DNA from 2 places in the Devosia lacusdianchii genome. Region 1 is predicted to be linked to the other one. Evidence: predicted binding sites of a transcription regulator. Region 1 holds the regulator's gene; the other holds the start of a gene.
The links. Region 1 encodes LexA, which represses DNA repair genes until DNA is damaged. Its sites were predicted from a motif close to TGTTCNNNNTGTGTTCNG; they were not measured.

Region 1 (7,547 bases):
TTGCCGATAGGGTCGAGACCATCGAAGATGGCATAGCCCTGGCGCGGGAAACCATCGACAGCGGCAAGGCCAAGGAAACACTCGCCCGCCTCGTGGCGGTATCGAACGGACGAGACCGATGACCGATATTCTCCAGCAGATCGAAGCCTATAAACGCGAGGAAATCGCTGCCGCCAAGGCGATGCGGCCGTGGGCGGAAGTCGTGGCGCAAGCCCACGATCAGCCGGCGCCGCGCGGTTTCATCAAGGCCATCAAGGCCAAGCGCGCGGCAGGTCAGTACGCGCTCATTGCCGAGGTCAAGAAGGCCAGCCCCTCCAAGGGCCTCATCCGCGCCGACTTCAACCCGGCCGAAATCGCCCGTAGCTACGAAACTGCCGGCGCCGCCTGCCTATCCGTCCTCACCGACCGCCCCAGCTTCCAGGGTTCGCCGAGCTACCTGATCGAGGCCCGCGCGGCGACCCGCCTTCCCGTGCTGCGCAAGGACTTCTTGTTCGAGACCTACCAGGTCGCCGAGGCGCGCGCCTGGGGCGCTGACTGCATCCTCATCATCCTCGCGGCGGTGGGTGACGACGTCGCCCGCTACCTGCTCGATGCCGCCGAAGAATGGGGCATGGATGCCTTGGTGGAAGTGCACGACCAGCTTGAGCTCGATCGCGCGCTCGGGCTGGGCGCCGGGTTCATCGGCATCAACAACCGCAATCTGCGCACCTTCGAGACCACGCTCGATACCTCCATCAACCTCGCCGTCGGCGTGCCCAAGGGCACCCTGCTGGTGAGCGAAAGCGGCATCGTCACCCACGAGCATATCCTTAAGCTCGATCGCGACGCCAATATCGGCACCTTCCTGGTCGGCGAGAGCCTGATGCGGCAGGACGATGTCGTCGCGGCAACCCGCGCCCTGCTGATGGGCGCACCGCAGGCGGTCCGCTGATGGCCGCAGGCCTGACCCATCTCAACGCCAAGGGCGAAGCGCATATCGTCGACATCGGCGACAAGGCGAGCACCAAGCGCCGCGCGGTGGCCCAGGCGCGGATCATCGCCCAGCCTGAAACGGTAACGGCGATCATGGGCGGCGCTCTCAAGAAGGGTGACGCGCTTGCCGTTGCCCGCATCGCCGGCATCATGGCCGCCAAAAAGACCAGCGACCTGATCCCGCTCTGCCACCCCATCCCGCTGACCAAGGTCAGCGTCGACATTGAGGCTGATGGCGCCGACGCCATCCAGGTCCGCGCGACGGCGGAAACCACCGGCCAGACGGGCGTCGAAATGGAAGCGCTCGTTGCCGCCTCGACAGCAGCGCTCACCCTTTACGACATGGCCAAGGCCATCGACCGGGCCATGGTCATATCAGACATCTGCCTCATGGAAAAATCCGGCGGCAAATCCGGTGACTTCACCCGGCCATGAGCCTGCTCCCCGTCGACGACGCCATTGCGGCCATCCTCAAGCGGGTCCCCGCCCCCGTGGGTAAGAGCGTCCGCCTGGCGGACGCCGCGGGGCGGGTTCTGCTGGAACCGGTGGTTGCGCGGCACGATCAGCCGCCTTTCAATGCCAGCGCCATGGACGGCTACGCCGTCCGCGCAGCGGACATTGTCGACGGCCACCGCCTCACCATGGTCGGAACCTCGCAAGCCGGCGCTGCTTATGGCGGATCGATAGAGGCCGGTCAGACTGTCCGCATCTTCACCGGCGCCCCAGTCCCTCCGGGCGCTGATACGGTGATCATGCAGGAAGAAGCCGAGGCCGAGGGCGGCATGGTCCGCTTCAACACCCGCCCGCGCCAGGGCCACAGTGTCCGCCCGCTCGGCAACGACTTCGCCACCGGGGACCAACTCATCGATCCCGGCGTCCGCCTGGCACCGGTGCAACTGGCCGTGGCCGCTGCCGCCAATGCCGATAGCCTTGTCGTAGCTCGGCGCCCGGCCATTGCCCTGCTGGCCACCGGCGACGAACTGGTTTTGCCCGGCACCGCGCTGGGCCCCGACCAGATCGTCGCCTCTAATAGCTTCGGCCTCCGCCCCTTGCTCCATCCTTATGCCGAAACAGTCACCGACTACGGCATAGCCCGCGACGATCGCGCCGCCCTCCGGCAAACGCTGGAGACCATCTTCGCAGCCGAGCCCGACATCCTGATCACGACTGGCGGCGCCAGCGTCGGCGATCATGACATCGTCCAGGAGATCCTCGTCGAACTCGGCGTAACCCTCGACTTCTGGAAGATCAACATGCGCCCCGGCAAGCCGCTGATGTTCGGCACCCGCGGCAAGACACTGATCTTCGGCCTACCAGGCAATCCCGTGTCGGCCATGGTCACGGCCATCGTCTTCATTAAACCCGCCCTGCGCCGCTGGGTTGGATATACGGGCCTCAGCAAATGGTATCTTCCGCTGGCCGGCCCGACGCCAGCCAATACAGCGCGCCGCCACTTCATGCGCGCACAGCTCATCCATACGCCGACCGGACCAGAGCTTTTCCCGATATCGCAGACCGACAGCGGCCATACTTCGTCTTTGGCCCAGGCAGAAATGCTGATTGTCCAACCTGAATTCGATCCGGGGCAAGACGCAGGAACGATTGTCGAAGCGCTCGCCATCGACGCGTTCTGATTGTCTTGGCGCCCGCAAGACTGATGAGCATATCAGCATATTGCAGAACATAACTGGAACACGTATAGTCGTTCTGCCTATGTTCCGATTCTGTTTCCGAGGGGCCAATGCTGACGCGCAAACAACACGAGCTGCTGATGTTCATCCACGAGAGGATGAAGGAAAGCGGCATCCCGCCATCGTTCGATGAGATGAAGGATGCGCTCGATCTGGCGTCCAAGTCTGGCATCCATCGGCTGATCACCGCGCTCGAAGAACGCGGCTTCATCCGCCGCCTGCCCAATCGGGCCCGCGCACTGGAGGTGGTCAAGCTCCCCGATTCGATGAACCCCTCGCTCGGCGGCCGCAAGGCGCGCTTCGAGCCATCGGTTATCGAAGGCAATCTGGGCAAGGTGGCGTCGCCTCCCGCGCGCGTATCCTCTGGCGAGGACTATGCGCGACCAATTTCCATTCCTGTTATGGGACGGATCGCGGCCGGCACGCCGATCGAGGCGATTCAGACCCATTCCCACACCATCATGGTGCCGCCCGAAATGCTCGGCGCCGGCGAACATTATGCACTCGAAGTGCGCGGTGACTCGATGATCGAGGCCGGCATTTTCGATGGCGATACCGTGCTGATCAAGAAGCAGGATGCCGCCAGCACAGGCGAGATCATCGTTGCTCTCGTGGATGATGAAGAAGCGACCCTCAAGCGCTTGCGTCGCAAGGGAAATACCATCGCTCTCGAAGCCGCCAACCCGGCTTACGAAACACGCATTTTCCCGCCTGATCGCGTCAAGGTTCAGGGACGCCTTGTTGGCCTGTTGAGGAAGTACTGATGCGCGCCGCGCTGCTTCTGGCCCTGATGCTGGTTGCAGCGCAGGGCGGCCCGTCGCTTGCGCAGGAAGTGTCCGCACGCGAGACTCGCTGCTGGGTCGGCGACGTGGCCTTCACGGCGGGCGTCGGTATCAATGCAGGCGGCGGTGTCGCCGTCTGCCGCGCCGGAACCGGCTGGGAAGCGGGCGAGCCCGATACCCCAGTGGTCGGTTGCGTGCTCGAGGACAAGTTTTCCTCGATCGGTGCCGTGGTTGGCATACGCAACAACGACAGCCTGCTGCTGCAATGCGACCCCAGCGGCCGCTGGACTACGGTGAACACGCGCCTTGCCGGCGACTGAGTTCAGGAGGCCGGGCTTTGAGCGATGGGGCCTCCAACCCAGAGCATATTGCTGCGGAAGCGGCGGCGGTGATGGCCGAATATGCCGAGCGGATCAACCATCACGATTTCGGTGATGTCGCGCCGCTAATCGCTGATGATGCAGTGTTCTGGTTTAGCGACGGCTCCCATAGCGGCCTGGCGGCGATCCGGGCGGCCTTCGAGGCAACTTGGGCTGTTCTGACCGAAGAAATCTATCGAATCGAGGCGCTACGCTGGATCGCGGCAGGCGACGGTGCAGCCAGTTGCATACACCTTTCATTGGCAGGCCACCGTCAATGGCAAGCGCGAAGCCGGCTCAGGTCGCGGAACCTCGGTTTTGGCGAAGCGGCCGGACGGCTGGAAGATCGTGCACGAACATCTCAGCCCACCCCGGTGACCAATGCCCGGCTTCGCTAGGTGGTAGGATGTCGGACCGGCCTAAGGCGCTGGACTGAGCGATCCATTTGTGGATCGTCATTGCCCGGCCTGGCCAAGCAGTCCATTTCTCCGCACGTGCTGAAGCATCGATCACCCGGACAAGCCGGGCGATGAGGATGGAACCGAAGGGCGGTTCGAGGCGCGTCGCGGTTGATCCGCCTCACTATCGGAGACCTCACGGCGCGCTTATCGAACCACGAGATCGAGCGAGTGGAGGCTTGGGTGCCACGACCTCGTGGTTCGACAGGCTGCGGCGAACGCGACAGAGCGCGCCATGTCTTAGGCAGCGCATCGACGCGAATTCACAGTAGCCGGCAAGAAAAAGGCCCGCCGAAGAGCGGGCCTTTTGGTTTGCCGACCCGCGAACCTTAGTGATTATCCCGCGGTACGCCGTTGGTCTGGGCGATGCGCTGATAGGCCACAGCGGGCTTGAGCACTGCGCCATTGCCGAGCTGGTCGACAATGCCGCGCTGGATTTCCTGCCACGGCGTCTGGTGCTTGGGGAACTTGTAACCGCCGGTGGCTTCCAGGTCGGCCCGGCGGGTCGCGATTTCCTCGTCAGAGATCAGGATATTGGCCTGGCCCTTGTTAAGGTCAATCCGCACCCGGTCGCCGGTACGCAGGATAGCGAGATTGCCACCGGCCGCCGCTTCCGGCGAAGCGTTGAGGATCGAGGGCGAGCCCGACGTGCCCGACTGCCGGCCGTCGCCGATACAGGCCAGGGCGTGAATGCCCTTCTTGATCAGGTAGGATGGCGGCCGCATGTTCACGACCTCGGCAGCACCCGGATAGCCGATAGGGCCGGCACCGCGCATGAACAGCAGCGTGTTTTCGTCGATTTCGAGCGACGGATCGTCGATCCGGTGGTGGTAGTCCTCCGGCCCGTCGAACACCACCGCCTTGCCTTCGAACATGCCCGGATGTTCGGGGTTGTTGAGGTAGCGCTCGCGGAATTCCGACGAGATCACTGATGTCTTCATGATGGCGTTGTCGAAGAGATTACCGCGCAGCACGAGGAAGCCCGCATCGGTCTTGAGCGGGTTGTCGAAGTGACGGATGACCTTGTCGTCCTGAATCGGCGTATTGCGGCAGTTCTCGCCAATGGTCTTGCCGTTGACGGTCGGTGCGTTCTCGCGGATCAGGCCCTGGGTCATCAGTTCGTTGACCACCGCCGGCACGCCACCGGCATGATAGTAGTCCTCGCCCAGATACTCCCCGGCCGGCTGCAGGTTCACCAGCAGCGGCACCTTGTGGCCATGGGTCTGGAAATCCTGCAACTCCAGCTCGACGCCGATGTGGCGGGCAATGGCCTGGATGTGGATCGGCGCATTGGTCGACCCACCAATGGCGGAATTGACCACGATCGTATTGATGAAATTGTCCTTGGTCAGGATGTCGGATGGCTTGAGATCTTCATGTACCATGTCGACGATACGCTTGCCGGTGCGATAGGCCATTTCCTGGCGATCGCGATACGGCGCGGGAATGGCCGCCGAACCGGGCAACTGCATGCCCAGAGACTCGGCCAGCGAGTTCATCGTCGTTGCCGTGCCCATGGTGTTGCAATAGCCGGTGGACGGCGCCGACGACGCGACCAGTTCGATGAACTGGGCATAGTCGATCTCGCCCGCGGCCATCATCTGGCGGGCCTTCCACACAATGGTGCCCGACCCGGTGCGCTCGCCCTTGTGCCAGCCGTTTAGCATCGGCCCAACCGACAGCGCGATTGCCGGAATATTGACCGTCGCAGCACCCATAAGCATGGCCGGGGTGGTCTTGTCGCAACCGATGGTCAGAACCACGCCGTCCAGTGGGTAGCCGTAGAGCACCTCGACCAAGCCGAGATAGGCCAGGTTGCGGTCGAGGCCGGCGGTCGGGCGCTTGCCGGTTTCCTGGATCGGGTGCACAGGGAATTCGATGGCAATGCCACCGGCCTCCCGGATGCCTTCGCGCACGCGCTCGGCCAGAACGATGTGATGACGGTTGCACGGCGACAGGTCGGAACCGGTCTGGGCAATGCCGATGATCGGCTTGTTGGACTGCAGTTCCTCACGCGATACGCCGAAATTCATGTAGCGCTCAAGATAGAGCGCGGTCATGTCAGGATTATCGGGGTTGTCGAACCAGGCCCGCGAACGCAGTTTCTTGGGCGCGGCGCCCTCGCCATTACCTGCCGTCATATCATCTTCCTCTTGCATCCGTGGACGCTGCCGTGAGGCCACGTTTGGACTCGTTCTAACATGGCTGGCGCCAGAGTGAATGGGTTTCCGCAGAAAAAATCATACTTTTGACTCGCCACCGAATATTGGCCGCTCTATGTGTCGGAACGGCTGGAGCGGCTTACCAATCGAGCAGACGAAACGAGCGTGATCGGGCTTGTTGTGAGCGATCGCGATCAACGAGAATCGGTCTGGCTGAAACGGCGTTTCGCGATTAGGGTCGCGCCCGAAAACAGGGGCGGCGGAGAGGGTTTCGTGACTGATATAGTGGACTGGATCGCCGTCGATTGGGGCACCTCCAATTTGCGGGCCTGGGGCATCGCGTCCGACGGCTCGGTGGCGCTGGAGCGTAATTCCGCCAAGGGCATGGGCAAGCTGGCGCGCGACGAGTTCCCGGCCGCGCTGTCCGAACTGCTGGCCGGTGTCACACCAGCGCACGGCGGTACCCTTGACGTGCTGATCTGTGGCATGGCCGGCGCGCGCCAGGGCTGGCTCGAAGCCCCCTACCTCGAAGCGCCAACGGATTTGCGTGGCCTGCTCGACGGCGCCGTACGCCCCGATATAGTCGATGGCCGCATTGCCCCGGCAATCCTGCCCGGCGTTTGCCAGAAGGCCGGCGCCGATAACGTGATGCGCGGGGAAGAAACTCAATTGCTGGGTCTCGCGGCCCTGCGGCCCGGCTTTTCGGGCGTGGTCTGCATGCCCGGCACGCATTCCAAGTGGGCGCAGCTCTCTGGCACGCGTATCGAGCGTTTCTCGACCGCGATGACGGGCGAAATGTTCGAGGTGCTCCGCACCCATTCCGTGCTGCGCCACTCCCTCACCGGCGACCTCGATGGCCCCGGGCGCGCGGAGGGCTTTGCCGCGGGCGCCGCCGCCGGCCTCGAACGGCCCGAGCAATTGCTCGGCACCCTGTTCCAGGTCCGCGCAGGATCGCTGCTCTCGGGCCGGCAGCCCGATTGGTGCGCCGGTTATCTCTCGGGCCTGCTCATCGGCACCGAAATCGGCAGCAACCGTCATCTGATCGGCGGGCAAGCCGTGCCACTGATCGGCTCTCCCGCACTATGCGCGCTTTATGCGCAGGTGCTGGCGATGATCGGCGCCA
Region 2 (7,547 bases), 1.6 Mb from region 1:
CATTGCCCGTGGGCAGGGCGATGCCATGGCCATGCGGCTCGCCAGCCACGATCCCGACGGTCATCGCAAGCGCTCGCCGATGGACCCCATTGCCCGCGCTGCCTTCGATGCACTGGAGCAGGCGCGTGTCGAAGCTTTGGGTTGCGTACGCATGCCCGGCATGGTGGGCAATATCGGCGAGATGCTGGAAGACCGGCTGTTCCGCGCAAATTTTGCCGAGGTCGACGACAAAGGCGATGCGCCGATTGCCGAGGCGCTGGGCCTGCTGCTCCGTGAAAAGCTTGCCGGCGTGCCGATACCGCCTTCGGGCCATGCGCTGGTCGACCTCTGGCGCAAGGAAATCGAGGACAAGGGCGGCAAGTCGCTCGACGCGCTGCTGACGCGCTACGAGGACCAGGAAGAGTTTTCCAAGGCCGCCAAGGCGCTGCTGCGCGACCTCAATCTCGTGCCTGAAAGCGAGCTGGATGATCCCTCCTCGGACAGCGAGGAAAATGAGGATCAGGACCCCGAGCAGGGCGATAGCTCCGACAAGTCCCCCGAGCAGGGCGAAGGCGAGAACGACAGCCAGGACAGCCAGGACGACGAACAGGCCGGCGAAAGCGAAGAGACCGGCGACGTCGAGGGCATGGAATCGGACATGGCCGATACCGACGAGGACGCGTCGGCCGAGGCCGGCGAAGACGCGCCCATGCCGCCGCCCGCCAAGGATGGCGGCAACCAGCTTTCCAACCAGTTCCAGTACAAGGTGTTCACCACCAAATTCGACGAAATCGTCAAGGCGGCCGAGCTTTGCCCGCCTGACGAGCTCGACCAGTTGCGCAGCCTCCTGGACAAGCAGCTTGAAAACCTGGCCGGCGCCGTGGCGCGGTTGGCCAACAAGCTGCAGCGCCGCTTGATGGCCAAACAGAACCGCTCCTGGCAGTTCGACCTTGAAGAGGGTCTGCTCGATACGGCGCGCCTCACCCGTGTGGTGACCGACCCGATGCAGGCTTTGTCCTTCAAGGTCGAGAACGACACCGATTTCCGCGACACCATCGTGACGCTCTTGATCGACAATTCCGGCTCGATGCGCGGTCGCCCGATCACCATCGCGGCAATCTGCGGCGACATCCTTGCCCGCACGCTGGAGCGGTGCGGCGTGAAGGTCGAGATCCTGGGCTTCACCACCCGGGCCTGGAAGGGCGGCAAGTCGCGTGAGGCGTGGCTCGAAGCCGGTCGCCCGGCCAATCCCGGTCGCGTCAACGATGTGCGCCACATCATCTACAAGGCCGCCGACGAGCCGTGGCGCCATGCGCGGCGCAATCTCGGCCTGATGATGCGCGAAGGCCTGCTCAAGGAGAATATCGACGGCGAGGCGCTCGAATGGGCGCGGAAGCGCTTGATGGCGCGCCCGGAAGCCCGCCGCATCCTGATGGTGATTTCCGATGGTGCGCCGGTCGACGACTCGACGCAGTCGGTCAATGCCGGCAACTATCTTGAAGCGCATCTGCGGCAGGTGATCGAGGACATCGAAACCCGCTCACCGATCCAGCTGGTGGCGGTCGGTATCGGTCACGACGTGACCCGGTACTACCGTCGTGCGGTGACCCTGCTCGATGCCGAAGAGTTGGCGGGAGCGCTGACGGACGAACTGGCAGCCTTGTTCGACGAGGAAATGCCGGCCCAGTCGCGCCGGCGCGGACGCGGATGAAACCCGTCCTCGCCGCGCTTGGTGTGGCCTTGCTCGCCAGCACAGGTGTCGTGCAGGCGGTCGAGGTCAGCGTTAGCGCGGCGCCGATCACCCGCTTCAAGGAAAGCGGACTGGACGAGACGGTGGATCGCCTGATCTTTCGCGGTGGCATCGCGCTGGTCAGCCAGGACGATACGGTAGGCGGATTGTCTGGGCTCGCGATCAGCGGTCCCGAGCAGCGCGTCGTTTTCGTCTCCGATCGCGGCAATTTCGTTTCCGGGCGGCTGGCCTATGACGATGCCGGGCGCCTGTTCGGTTTTATCGGCGTCACCATCGAGCCGATGCAGAATTCCAAGGGTCAGCCCTTGCCCCGGCAATATGCCAAGGATGCCGAAAGCGTCGATACGGTCTATCGCGACGGTGCGCCAGTTGCAGTGCGCGTGGCCTTCGAGCACCTGACCCGGGTGGCCGATTTTGCCCTGACCGATGGCATCCCCGGCGGCGCGGCGCGCGAGGTGAGCATTCCCGATTGGCTCACCGACCTCAGGACCAATGAATCGCTGGAATCGGTCTGCATCGCCCCACCAGCCTCGCCGATCGCCGGCTCCACCCTGCTGCTGACCGAAGAGGCGATGGACGAGAACGGCAATCACCGTGGCGAGCTGCTGGGCCAGACCGACAAGGGGCCGATCGCCTATCGGCAAAGCCCGGTGGTCAACCCCACCGATTGCGCCTTCCTGCCCAATGGCGACCTGCTGGTGCTGGAGCGCGGTGTGTCCATGCTGACCTTCACCATGGCGCTGCGCCGCGTGCCGGCGGCCGAGGTGCGGCCGGGCAATCTCATGGTGGGAGAGACCCTGCTCGAGGCCAGTGGCGGCACCATCGATAATATGGAATCGCTGGCTGTGCACACCGCGCCCGATGGCGAGGTGCGCATCCTCATCGGCTCAGACAACAATTTCAACGACTGGCAGCGTAGCCTGCTGCTGGAGTTTGCGCTGCCTGAGTAGGGGCGCCCGCTCCCCGGAGGTAGAAGGACGGTCCGTCGCCTCCCACCCATCGGCGCTTCCCCCGGACTTGATCCGGGGGCCTCTCGTCACTTGTGCCGTGTTGAGAGTGACCCGCGGATCAAGTCCGCGGGAAGCGATTGTGGGTGGGGATAGATCGCGCTCGGACCGCAGTCCGATCTCAGGCCACCACACCCAGCGGCGGCAATGGCTTCAACTTGCCCATCAGCGCGCGATACGGCGCCAGCAGCAGCAGGGCGGCGAGGAACTTCACGAGGAAATCGCCGGTTGCCAGCGAGGTCCAGAGCGGAACCTCGGGGCCCACGCCCAACCATGGCGCCGGGAAGCCGAGCGAACCATCCGGCAGACCGAACAGGGTGTCGATACCGACCAGCGCCGGCGCAAATGCCACCGAGAAGAAGATAGCCGTATCGATCATCGAGCCGAACAGCGAACCGAGCAGCGGGGGCAGGAACCAGGCCTTGCTGGCGCGCAGGCGCGAGAACACGGCGATATCGAGCAATTGTCCGGTGAGAAATGCCGTGGCCGAGGCCAGCGCGATGCGCTGCGTTGTCGCCGGGTTACCGCCGGCATTCCAGGGCAGGGGGTTGTAGCTCAGGTAGAACGAGACGCCGAGGCCAACGAGGAAACCCACCAGCACCACCAGCCGGGCGTTACGGGCGCCGTCATAGCGATTGGTCAGGTCGGTGATGAGAAAGGCGAAGGGGAAAGTGAAAGCGCCCCAGGTCAGGAGATCGGCCAGATTGACCGAGCCCAGTTGCGCCTGCAGCGGGTAGAGCACCAGAATATTGGACGCGGCAACGACCACGACCATAGCGGCAACAGCCGCCAGGAAACGAGCTAGCATCAGAATGCACCTCTGTTGAGCGCGGCCGGCAAAAGACCGGTGCGCCGTTATTCAGTTAGAGCAGGAAGTTGCCCCACTCTCAATCGTCACCCTCGGGCTTACCCCGAGGGCTCTTCACTTTGCCGGATGTACAGAAAGTGTAATGCCCTCGGGTCAAGCCCGAGGGTGACGATTGAGAGTGGGGCAAAACAAAACCGCGTGGAGCGCATAACCCCACGCGGTCAATTCGTTGGATCGTCCGATCGCTTAGGCAGCGAGAGCGGCGCGAACTTCCTTCTTGATGCCCTGGGCTAGCGGCGACAGGTCGGCGTCGCTCTGCTTGAGCAGGAAGGCATCGAGGCCACCGCGGTGCTCGACGGTGCGGAGCGCCGCAGCCGAGATACGGAGCTTGACGGGGCGGTTGAGCGCGTCCGACAGCAGCGTCACGTTGAGCAGGTTGGGGAGGAAGCGGCGGCGGGTACGGTTGAGAGCGTGCGAAACGTTGTTGCCAACCATTACGCCCTTGCCAGTCAGTTCACAGCGACGTGCCATTTTCGATATCCTATTTGTGTAAAGGTCCTGCGTGGCGGAGAAGTCCGCGACGGGCCTCGATTGTTGTGAAATCTGGCGCGTCTTTAGAGAAAACGGGCGGGTACGTCAAGGTAAGGCGACCGTCAAACGGGCGCGAGCGCCTTGCATGGGCCATATCGGGCAGGCACTTTCGTGCCAATGAGCTGATTCGCTGCTGCCTTTCGCCGAGACCCGAGCCCTTGACCCAATCCCGCCTTGCCCTGTCTGCCGTGCTGGCTTTGTCGCTGAGCCTCCCTGCCGCCGCTGCCGAGGCTGATGCCCAGGCAAGCTACATTCTGACGCTGGGCGGCATCAATATTGCGGCGATGACCGTCGATCTCAAGGACAATGGCAGCCAGTATAGTCTTGACCTCAACGCCAATGTCGCCGGCCTCGGCGCGGTGGTGGCCAGCGGCACGGCCAAGGCCAGCTCGGAAGGCAGTTCGTCGGGCAACAGCCTCGTGTCGCAGGCGTTCAATCTCGAAACGCGTGCCAAGGGCGAGACCTTTTCGGTCGATGTGTCCTTCGCCGGCCGCGACGTGTCGGCCTTCAAGGTCGAGCCGCCGATCATGGACAATTACGACCGGGTGCCGTTGGAGCGCTCGCACCTGACCGGCGTGAGCGACTTCCTCTCCGCCTTCGTGCTCAAGGGCAGCGGGCTCGACAAGAGCCTCTGCCAACGCCGGGTCAATATCTTTACCGGGGTCGAACGCTTCAATATCGCCATGAGCTATGCCGGCGACGACGAGGCGACCTCGCCGCGCACCGGCTATCAAGGGCCGGTGGTGTTGTGCACGGTGGACTATGACCCCGTCTCGGGCCACTTCACCACCTCCGACATCACCAATTACCTGGCCGACAGCGACCGCATCGTCATCTGGTACGCGCCGCTGGGTGAAACCGGATACTTCATCCCCTATCGCGTGCTACTCGGGACCAATATGGGGGACCTCTCCATGGTCCTGACCGGGATGAGCTTCTAGTTCACATTCAGCGCAGTGTTCGCTTCATCCACGGCGTTCCCTCGAACTTGATAGGGGCCTTTCGCCGCTTGTGCCGCATTGGGAGTGGCCCTCGGGTCAAGCCCGAGGGAACGTCTGCGTTTGTTCACTGGATCGGGCGCGCGCCAGGATGCCCCGGTTTCTCTGTCTCACGTTGGGACGGTCAACGGGTTTTTTGACAATTTTGGATGTCGAAGCGCCGGGCGGGTTGGGCTTTGGCGTTAACGCAGGTTTCGAGCGGCAGATTTCTCGCGGAATGTTCCGTTCAGATTCGGCGCAATTCCGGCGATTTTAACGGCTTGGTAATCGAATTGAACGGCTTTGGGCCCGATCTGCGCCTGTATCGAAGCATGGCTGCGCCGCTTGTGCATGCGCGGGATCGGCGGCACCAGATGTCGTGGTGAACAAAGGCGCATTGGCGTCATTCGCACGATTCGACCCGTGTTCGTTCCGGTTTTGGATCAGGTGTGAAGCGGGCGCCTTGGCGGCGTCCAAATCTGTGCCAGATCGGGACGCGCTCGCTGGCGGTTGGTCAGTAACGCGCAAGGCATCGTTCACTCCGGAGGGGTGCTCGTCGTCGCCGTGGCACTCCCCCGAGGCGTCGCGGAGCGCCTGTGCCGCGATGGGACGGTCAACAGGGCACTTCCTCAATTTGGCCATCGCCGAGGCCGGAAAAGCGGGTCACAGGTCGTCAAGCTGACAAAAATCTTTGCGAAACAAGGATTTACGATTGGGTGACGAATGGCCGATTCTAGACGAAATTCACTCTTTGGCAGGGAAGTTGAAGAGATTTTGCGCTTTAGGCGCCGCTGGCGCTGGCCCACGACTGACATTAGTGGTTGGGACGGCGCCAGCCTACCACCCCTAGCCGGGAACGAATCCGGACTCAGTGAGTCTCATCGATTCGGTTCCGTTTCGTTCCTGACCTGTTCCAAGCATTAACCATGGTGACAAAACCGTCGCATAGGCTGTCCTTTCTTGGGACAAGATCGCTGTGCCCTCGCAACCGGCGTTTCGACATCCTACATTGCCCACGATGACTTTTCCGCCCGCCCAATCGGTCAAGGCGATTCTTGGCCCGACCAATACCGGCAAGACTTATTTTGCCATCGAGCGCATGCTGGCCCATCCCACAGGGATGATCGGCCTACCGCTCCGGCTTTTGGCGCGCGAGGTCTATCAGCGATGCGTCGAGCGCGTGGGCGAAGGCGCGGTCGCTCTCGTGACCGGGGAAGAGCGCATCGTTCCGGCCAAGCCGCGCTTCTGGGTGTGCACGGTCGAGGCCATGCCGATGGATATCCGCGTCGATTGCGTGGCGATCGACGAAATCCAGACGGCGATCGATTTCGACCGCGGCCATGTGTTCACGGACCGCATCCTGCACGCCCGCGGCACGCAGGAAACCCTGCTGCTCGGCGCAGCGACCATGGCGCCGGTGATCAAGCGATTGCTGCCGCATGCCGATATCGTAGACCGGCCAAGGTTCAGCCAACTGACCTATGCAGGCTCGAAGAAGATTTCGCGCCAGCCGGCTCGATCAGCCATCGTCGCCTTCTCGGCTCGCCAAGTTTATGCCATTGCCGAGCTGATCCGGCGCGAGCGCGGTGGGGCGGCCGTGGTGATGGGGGCACTGAGCCCGCGTACCCGCAATGCCCAGGTCGAGCTCTACCAGAATGGCGATGTCGATTTTCTCGTTGCCACCGACGCTATCGGCATGGGGCTTAACCTCGATATCCATCACGTGGCCTTCGCCGACGACACCAAATTTGATGGTCATACCAGCCGCCCGCTGACGCCGGCCGAGATCGGCCAGATCGCCGGCCGGGCCGGCCGGCATGCCCGAAATGGCACCTTTGGCGTCACCGGCGGCACCGAGGGATTCGACGAGGAAATGGTCGTTGCGCTCGAAACGCACGACTTCGACCCGGTCAAAGTGCTGCAATGGCGCAACAATCAGCTGGATTTCTCATCCATTGCAGCGTTGCAGAACAGCCTCGACATGGCCCCCGAGCATCGCAGTCTCACAAGGGTGCCGGTGGCCAAGGATCAGCATGCCCTGGAGTTCGTTTCCCGCAACGAGGCAGGTCAACTCGCGCGCGGACTCGATGGGGCGCGGCTCCTGTGGGAATGTTGCCAAATCCCTGATTATCAAGGGATTTCCCCGGCCAATCATGGGGAAATTGTCACGCGCATTTACTCGGACTTAGTCAAGCGCGGCAAGGTCAACGCGGATTGGATTGCCGAGCAGGTGCGCTTTTGCGACAATATGAGCGGCGATATCGACACCTTGAGCAATCGGATCAAGCAAATCCGGACATGGACCTTCGTCGCCAACCGCAAAAACTGGCTTGCAGACCCTTCACATTGGCGCGAAAAGACCCGGGATATTGAAGATCGGCTGAGCGATGCGCTGCACGAGCGCCTAACCCAGCGATTCGTCGACCGGCGCACCA

Region 2: a site for LexA is predicted at 6,011-6,028, ahead of MF606_RS18570 (helicase-related protein). Genes of this name have one in related genera too.

The regions. Positions count from the first base shown of each region.
Region 1 is NZ_CP092483.1:2,201,514-2,209,060, forward strand. Features, by position in the region: gene trpD (anthranilate phosphoribosyltransferase) at 1-122, shown strand, start outside; gene trpC (indole-3-glycerol phosphate synthase TrpC) at 119-931, shown strand; gene moaC (cyclic pyranopterin monophosphate synthase MoaC) at 931-1,407, shown strand; gene MF606_RS10730 (molybdopterin molybdotransferase MoeA) at 1,404-2,606, shown strand; gene lexA (transcriptional repressor LexA) at 2,714-3,427, shown strand; gene MF606_RS10740 (hypothetical protein) at 3,427-3,765, shown strand; gene MF606_RS21745 (nuclear transport factor 2 family protein) at 3,783-4,202, shown strand; gene MF606_RS10755 (IlvD/Edd family dehydratase) at 4,592-6,403, opposite strand; gene MF606_RS10760 (2-dehydro-3-deoxygalactonokinase) at 6,698-7,547, shown strand, end outside.
Region 2 is NZ_CP092483.1:3,773,899-3,781,445, reverse strand. Features, by position in the region: gene cobT (cobaltochelatase subunit CobT) at 1-1,690, shown strand, start outside; gene MF606_RS18595 (esterase-like activity of phytase family protein) at 1,687-2,679, shown strand; gene MF606_RS18590 (queuosine precursor transporter) at 2,858-3,544, opposite strand; gene rpmB (50S ribosomal protein L28) at 3,791-4,075, opposite strand; gene MF606_RS18580 (DUF3108 domain-containing protein) at 4,294-5,076, shown strand; gene MF606_RS18575 (hypothetical protein) at 5,316-5,519, opposite strand; gene MF606_RS18570 (helicase-related protein) at 6,131-7,547, shown strand, end outside.